One region of the Delftia deserti genome, then DNA from elsewhere that is predicted to be linked to it. Evidence: riboswitches for the same ligand, from Rfam matches in the RefSeq annotation. Region 1 holds a riboswitch; the other holds the start of a gene.

Region 1 (3,421 bases):
CCGCCACGGCCATGGCCAGCCCGCTGTCCCTGCCCATGGCCGTGGCGGGCACCGCTGCCTACATGCTGGCATCGCAAGGCGCGGGGCTGGGCCCCTGGCATGTGGGCTATGTGGACCTGCAGGCCTTTGCGCTGCTGACGGCCGGATCGTGGACGGGCATCAGGCTGGCGGCACCGCTGATCGGCCGCATTCCCGATGCCCTGCATGCCAAGGCCTACCTGGCCCTGCTGGGCCTGGTGCTGCTGGTCATGATCGTGGCCTGAGCGCTGCGCTCAACCCTCCTGGAAGATCGCCTCGATCCGGGTCTCGAACACCCGGGCAATGGCGAATGCCAGCGGCAGGCTGGGGTCGTAGCGGCCCGTCTCGATCGCGTTCACGGTCTGGCGCGACACGCCCAGCAGGTCCGCCAGCGCAGCCTGGCTCCAGCCGCGCTCGGCGCGCAGTTCACGGATGGTGTTTTTCATCGCCGGGCCGCCCCAAGATGAAAAAGCACCCCCTTGGGGGGCAGCGGACCTTGCGCAGCAAGGGTAGCGTAGGGGTCATTTTTCATCGCCGGGCCGCCCCAAGATGAAAAAGCACCCCCTCGGGGGGCTGCGGACCTTGCTCAGCAAGGGTAGCGTGGGGGTCATTTTTCATGGGAGGGCCACCTTGGCAGGCCGGCTCATCGGCTGCGCAGCCAGTGGGCCACCGAGGCAGCCACCCAGAGCGCGCCCATCAAGGGCCACACCATGAACATGCTGAGCTTGGGAAAACCTGCCATTTCCAGGAATCCGTAGGTGAAGGTGAGGCCCGCCGTACCCGCCGCCGCAATCGCCAGTTGCTCCAGCATGGACTTGCGCAGGAACTCGTCGGTATCGCGCACCAGGCGCACGATGGCCCGCACGGCCAGCGCAAACGCCAGCATGGGGCTGAGCAGCAGCGCCGTGCGCAGGGCCCCGGCCTGCATGTCGGCGCTGAGCAAAAGCGCCCCCACAAGCAGCGCCATGTAGAGCAGCAGCGCAAATCCCAGCTCCTTCTGGTAGCGGCGGTTGGTGACCGTTGTTTGATTCATGGAAGTCTCTCGCAATATGTAAAGGATGCTTGACATTGTGCGCCGCCATCCACGGACATGTCAAGCAAGCTTTACATTCTCACTGAACGCCCCGCCGTACAATCGCCGCCGTTGGTGCCAGCAGCCCCAGGGGCTGCGGTTAAACGGGAAACATGGGGCGGCCAGATAAAGCCGCCCGCGTGTACTGCCCCCGCAACAGTGAGTGAAACGCCGCGTGCATGCACCGGCCCCCGCCAAACCCGTGCCACTGGGCGTACAGCCCGGGAAGGCCTTGGCGAGTGCGTCACCAGTCTGGATACCGGCCAACAGGCGGCCGGCCGCGCATGCAGCGCAGCCGGTCTTTTTGGTTTCCGTGCCGGCGGGGTCGCTGGCGCGCAACTGGTCCGCATCCATGCACACCCTCGCCCTCGCGCGCGCCCCTGGCGCCGCTCTTCGCTCGCCCTCGGCGTTCCCCGTACTGCGCACGTTGTCCGCCCTGGCTGCGGCCTCGCTGCTGGCCTGCCAGGCCCAAGCACAGGCACAACAGGCGCAGCGCGCACAGACCTCCCTGCTCGATACCGTGGTCGTCACCGCCTCGCGCAGCGAGCAGTCCCTGCGCACCGTCACGGCCGACATGACCGTGATCGACGCCGAGACCATTGCCCGCAGCGGCGCCACCGGCGTGGCCGACCTGCTGGCGCAGGTGCCGGGCGTGCAGATCAACCGCAATGGCGGGCCAGGCCAGGTCACCTCGGTCTACCTGCGCGGCACCAGCAACCAGCACACTGCCGTGTTCATCGACGGCGTGCGCTACAGCTCGCAGGAGTTGCAGGGCGGCGCGGTCTGGTCCACGCTGCCGCTGGCGCAGATAGAGCGCATCGAAGTGCTGCGCGGCCCGGCCGCCGCCATCTATGGCTCAGACGCCATGGGCGGCGTGATCCAGATCTTCACCAAGCGGGCGGACGGCCAGACCCGCGCCTATGCCGAGGCCGGCATAGGCAACCAGGGCAGCAGCAAGCTGGCCACGGGATTTCAGGGCGGGGCCAACGGCTTCACCTATGGGCTGAACCTGGCTGACGAGCGCAGCGACGGCTTTGACGTCTACCCCGGCAACACCTTCTCGCCCAACCCGGACAAGGATGGCTACAGCAACACCTCGCTGGGCCTGAACGCGGGCTACAAGACAGGCATCCACCAGATCGACGCCAGCCTGCTGCACAGCCGCCTGCGCACCCACTACGACCAGAGCCCGCCGCCGTTCGACGACTACGACGTCGTCAAGAACACCACCGGCAGCCTGCGCTGGCAGGCCGGCTGGAACGCCATTTACAAAAGCGTGGTCCAGATCTCCCATACCGACAGCCAAAGCGACCGCCACACCCAGTCGCCCGAAAGCGCCAAGGGCCGCTCCACCAACTACCTGCTGCAGAACCTGTTCACGCTGGGCCAGCACCGTTTCAACATCGACCTGGAGCGCCGCGAGGACAAGCTGGACACGCAATACGCCTGGACCCAGAACACCGACAGCCGGCGCGTGCAGAACTCCCTGTCGGCCGGCTGGCGCCTGACGGAGGGGCGCCACCAGTTCGACGCCAACCTGCGCCACGACCAGGTGCGCGACCAGCAGAACAAGACTACGGGCGGCCTGGGCTACGGCCTGCAGATCGACGAGCGCTGGCGCTGGGTGGCATCGGCCGGCACGGCCTTCAGAACCCCCACGCTGTACGAGCGCTTCACCGGCCAGGCAGCGGCCGACCTCAAGCCCGAAAGCAGCACCAACGTGGAAACGGGCCTGCACTATGCGGCCGGTGCCAACCGCCTCTCGGCCGTGGTCTACCGCAACAAGTTCAAGAACCTCATCACCTACGACTGGAACAGCGCCCTTCCCTGCAACTGCTACCGCAACTGGCAGAGCGTGGAGATCACCGGCCTGACGCTGGCGGGCAGCACGCGCCTGGGCAGCGCCAATCTGGGCGCCTCGCTGGACTTCATGAACCCCGAGAACCTGGAGACCGGCAAGCTGCTGCCCTACCGCTCCAAGCGCATGCTCAAGCTCAATGCCGACACCCAGGCGGCCGGCTGGACGCTGGGCGGCGAAGCCCAGCTGTACAGCGGCCGCTACGCAGACGAGGCGAATACCTTCAAGCTGGGCGGCTACGGCGTGGTCAACCTCTACGCCCAGCGCCAGTTGAACAGGCAATGGACGCTGCTGGCCCGTGTCAACAACATCGCCGACCGCGACTACGCCCCCACGCGCGGCTATGCCAACGCAGGCCGCACCGTGTTCGTCAGCGTGCGCTGGACACCTCTGCCCTGACCCCATGCCCCTGCTTTTGCCCCTGCTTTCGCGCCTGCCCCGCATCCTGCTGCTGACCGCCGCCCTGGCCTGCG
Region 2 (3,421 bases), 4.7 Mb from region 1:
GCGGGATGAGCAGCGCCTCTTCCGTGTCGTACCACATGGGACCGCGCAGCAGCGTGGACAGCTGCAGGCTCCAGTCGCCCTGCAGCCGCCCGCTGCCGCGCCCGTAGCGCACGCCGGCCGAGGCCTCGTAGCGGTACATGCGCTGCACCTTGTCGGTATTGGCGGAGGCGGCCGAGCCCTTGTCCCGCATGCTGAAGTGGTAGTAGCCGCCAGCCCAGGCCTTGAGCTGGTGGCCCGTCAGGTCCAGCGCCCGCGCCAGGTCCATGTCGGCCTGCATTTCCAGGCCGCGCGCCACGATGTCGGCCGCGTTGTTGGCGTAGTCCGAGGTGTTGGTCGTGGCCCCGCGCGAGACGGTGATGATGCGGTCGCTGATGGTGTTCTGGAACAGGGCCGCATCCACGCGCCAGCCGGGCTGCTGCAGCGCGGCGCCGACCTCGATCTGGCGGCTGGTCTCGGGCTTGAGGTTGGGGTTGCCGAAGGTGCGGCCACCGCCGACGGCCGTGAAGTCCGAGGCCAGCTCGGTGGCCGTGGGCGCGCGGAAACCCGTGGAGGCCGCGGCGCGCAGCGTGAGCCGGTCCGTGGCCTTCCAGGTGGCGCCGGCCGACCAGGTGTGGTTGTCGTAGTCGCGCGTGCTGGCCTGGGCCAGGGCCAGGTTGGGCGTATCGTCGAAACGCGTCGTGCCCCAGGTCTTGCGCAGGCCGGCACGCAGGGTCAGGCGATCATCAAGCAGGGTCTGCGCGTCCTCGAAGTACAGCGCATGCACCTGCTCGGTCTGGTTGTTGTCGTAGGGCGCGACCTGGCCCGCGGGGCCGCCCGGCATGGCCACGCGCAGGCGGTCGGAGCGCAGCTTGCTGCGCTCCCAGTCAAAGCCCATCAGCAGGTCATTGGTCTGGCTGACACGCAGGCGCGGCTGAAAGCGCAGGCCCGTGGCGTCCAGCTGGCGGTGGTTGTAGTCGCGCGCCGTGCCGGGCACGGCGCTGTTGCCCGAGCGGATCACGGGCGATGCCCAGTTGAACTCATCGGTATCGACCAGGCTGTAGAGGTGGGTCGTCCAGCTCAGGCGCTGGCCGGGCAGTGCGCCCTCGTAGGTCAGGTCCAGCGAGCGGTTGCTGCGGTTGTCGCGGCTGTGGATATTGGCGCCCGATCCGCGAAAGCCCGCGTTGTAGATGCCGTCCGTGCGCAGCTGCAGCTCCACGCGGTGCAGCTCGTGCAGCTGCCAGCCCAGGGCGCCGCTGGCGCCGCGCCGCTTCCAGCCCGTGTTCTCCATGCGCGTGCCGCCATCGCCCGACTCGTAGTCGCCGCGCCCGCCTGCGCTCACGCCGAAGTACCAGTCGAAGCGGTCATTGGCGCCGGCCGTCTGCGCATCGGTGCGCCACAGGTCCCATGAACCGGCCTGGACCTGGGCGCGCGTGCCAGGCGCCGTAGCTCCGTTCTTCATGATGATGTTGACCACCCCGCCCATGGCCTGGCTGCCGTAGATCACCGAGGACGGGCCGCGCACGATCTCGATGCGCTCCACATCCGAGGGGCTGAGCTTGGACAGGTTGGCCGTGCCCGCGCGCCGGCCGTTGACCAGCACCAGCACCTGGCTGCGGAAGTCGCGCCCCTGGCCGTCGGTGGAGGCGCCGCGCAGGTTCATCGAGGTCTGGGCCGCCGTCCATTCGCTGAGAAAGCCCACGGCGTTCTCGGCCAGCAGGTCGGTGACCGAGCGCGCGCTGGAGCGCTCTATGGCCTCGCGGTCGATGGTCTGCGTGGTGCCCGCGATGCGGCTGCGCGCCTCGGGCCGCGCGGTGGCGGTCACGAAGACCGCATCCAGCGCATCGTCGGCGGAGTCCGTGGATCGCCCGGAAGCCGGCTCCTGCGCGGCGCCGGCCGCTGCAGCGCAGCTGGCCAGCAGGACGGCGGCCGCTGCGGGCCGCAGGCTGGAGACAAGAGGAAGAACAGAGAGAAGGCCGGAGGAATCGGCGGCCGAAGAAGCGAAGCGCATGCGTTGAACCCAACTGCCCCACTCACCCGCGGGGCCTATCGTCTGAACCACGCCGCACAGCGCGCACGCCGGAGCCGGCCACGGCAGCGCAGGCTGGGGCCGGACCGGACAGGCGCACTCCCGCGGCGTCCGAAAGCAATGCAGAAGGCCGGTATCCGGGCTTGCGGAACGCTGCGGCGCGCATCATGGGCGCGCTGCGGCAGGCATCCCCGCCTTCCCATGCCCGAGGAGGACACAGTGGCTTGCGGCGCGTGACCCGTGGGTGGCGCGCCAGCGTGGGGAGTTGTATTCCGCTGACCGTTGCGGGGGCAGCGCAGGCATTGCGAGCGGCCATCTCGATGGCATCGCGCACCTGCTTCCCGTTGAACCCCTGGCCGGCGAACGGCATGGGGCACCTTCAGCAACAGCGCACCGCCACGGCCCAGGGACCGCGCCGGCGCGCCAGCGGCGGATTATCGCTGATGGCGCCCAGCCCAGAAGCCCGGCACGCGGGCCAGCGCCCGCAGCGCGCGGCGGCTGCTGCGCGCGCTGGTGGCCAGGCGGGCCTGCAGGTAGCCGGCGGCGAACCAGGCGCGCGGGTCCGTGCCGGCCTCGGCATGGAAATGCGCGGCCGCCACGGCCATGTCGTTGTGCAGCCCCAGCGCGTCCTGGGCGGGCACCAGCGCCTCGGCAAAGCGCCGGCCCTTTTTGCCGGGCCACATTCCGGGCGCGAATTCCTGCGCAAAGTCCGCCAGGTAGCGCAGGCGCTTGAGCCGCTTGCGCACGCGGTGCTGCTGCGCCAGCGGCAGGCGGTCGAAGTGCCGGCCATCGCGCAGCACCTGGCGGTGCAGGCGCTGCAGGCGCCGCACCAGGTACTTGCGCGTGCCTGCGGCAGACAGGCTGGCCAGGCCGGGCTGCCGCTTTCCTGCGGGTGCCTGCGCCAGCGCATGGATCTCGGCCAGCGTCTGCAGGAACTGCGGCTCGCGCACCGCGGCGGCCGCGTCGGCCTGCCCGGCAGCTGGCACGGTCCATTCGCACAGGGGCGCATGGGCGTCCTGCAGCAGCGGCCGCACCACGTCGGCCAGGGTGCCGGCGTCGCGCAGCGTGCCAAGCTGCGCAAAGGCCCGGGCCAGGGGCTCATCCCATTCGGCGCGCATGCCGGGCGCCAGCCCCGCGCATTCGCGCAGCACGGTGCGCAGGCGCCGCAGGGCCACGCGCAGCTGGTGGATGGTCTCGGCATCGCTGCCACCGCCCTCCAAAACCGCCAGATGCGACTGCGCCTGGGCCAGGGCAGCAGTCAGCGCCGCACGCACAAAGCCGGCCGCATCGGGCCGGTCAGGGTGCTGCTTCGCAGGGGTGGACATGGTCAGGCAAGGAGATGTGGACGTTGCCGACGATTGTGGGCGCAGCCCCGCGCCAGGGTCAATCCGGGTTCAATCCGGGTTCAATCCGGGC

Evidence for each region. A riboswitch is a leader RNA that binds a small molecule or an ion and turns the genes downstream of it on or off. The one in region 1 is predicted to bind cobalamin.
Region 2: it holds a riboswitch for cobalamin, as region 1 does, so the genes downstream of both, ACFPFG_RS23105 (TonB-dependent receptor) here and ACFPFG_RS00710 (TonB-dependent receptor domain-containing protein) in region 1, are expected to answer to the same signal.

What each region holds. Positions count from the first base shown of each region.
Region 1 covers NZ_JBHSIH010000001.1:147,857-151,277, forward strand. Annotated here, with positions in the region: gene ACFPFG_RS00695 (sulfite exporter TauE/SafE family protein) at 1-263, shown strand, start outside; gene ACFPFG_RS00700 (helix-turn-helix transcriptional regulator) at 273-464, opposite strand; gene ACFPFG_RS00705 (hypothetical protein) at 662-1,051, opposite strand; cobalamin riboswitch at 1,148-1,372, shown strand; gene ACFPFG_RS00710 (TonB-dependent receptor domain-containing protein) at 1,443-3,347, shown strand; gene ACFPFG_RS00715 (ABC transporter substrate-binding protein) at 3,352-3,421, shown strand, end outside.
Region 2 covers NZ_JBHSIH010000001.1:4,839,014-4,842,434, reverse strand. Annotated here, with positions in the region: gene ACFPFG_RS23105 (TonB-dependent receptor) at 1-1,987, opposite strand, end outside; cobalamin riboswitch at 2,117-2,401, opposite strand; gene ACFPFG_RS23100 (CHAD domain-containing protein) at 2,440-3,330, opposite strand.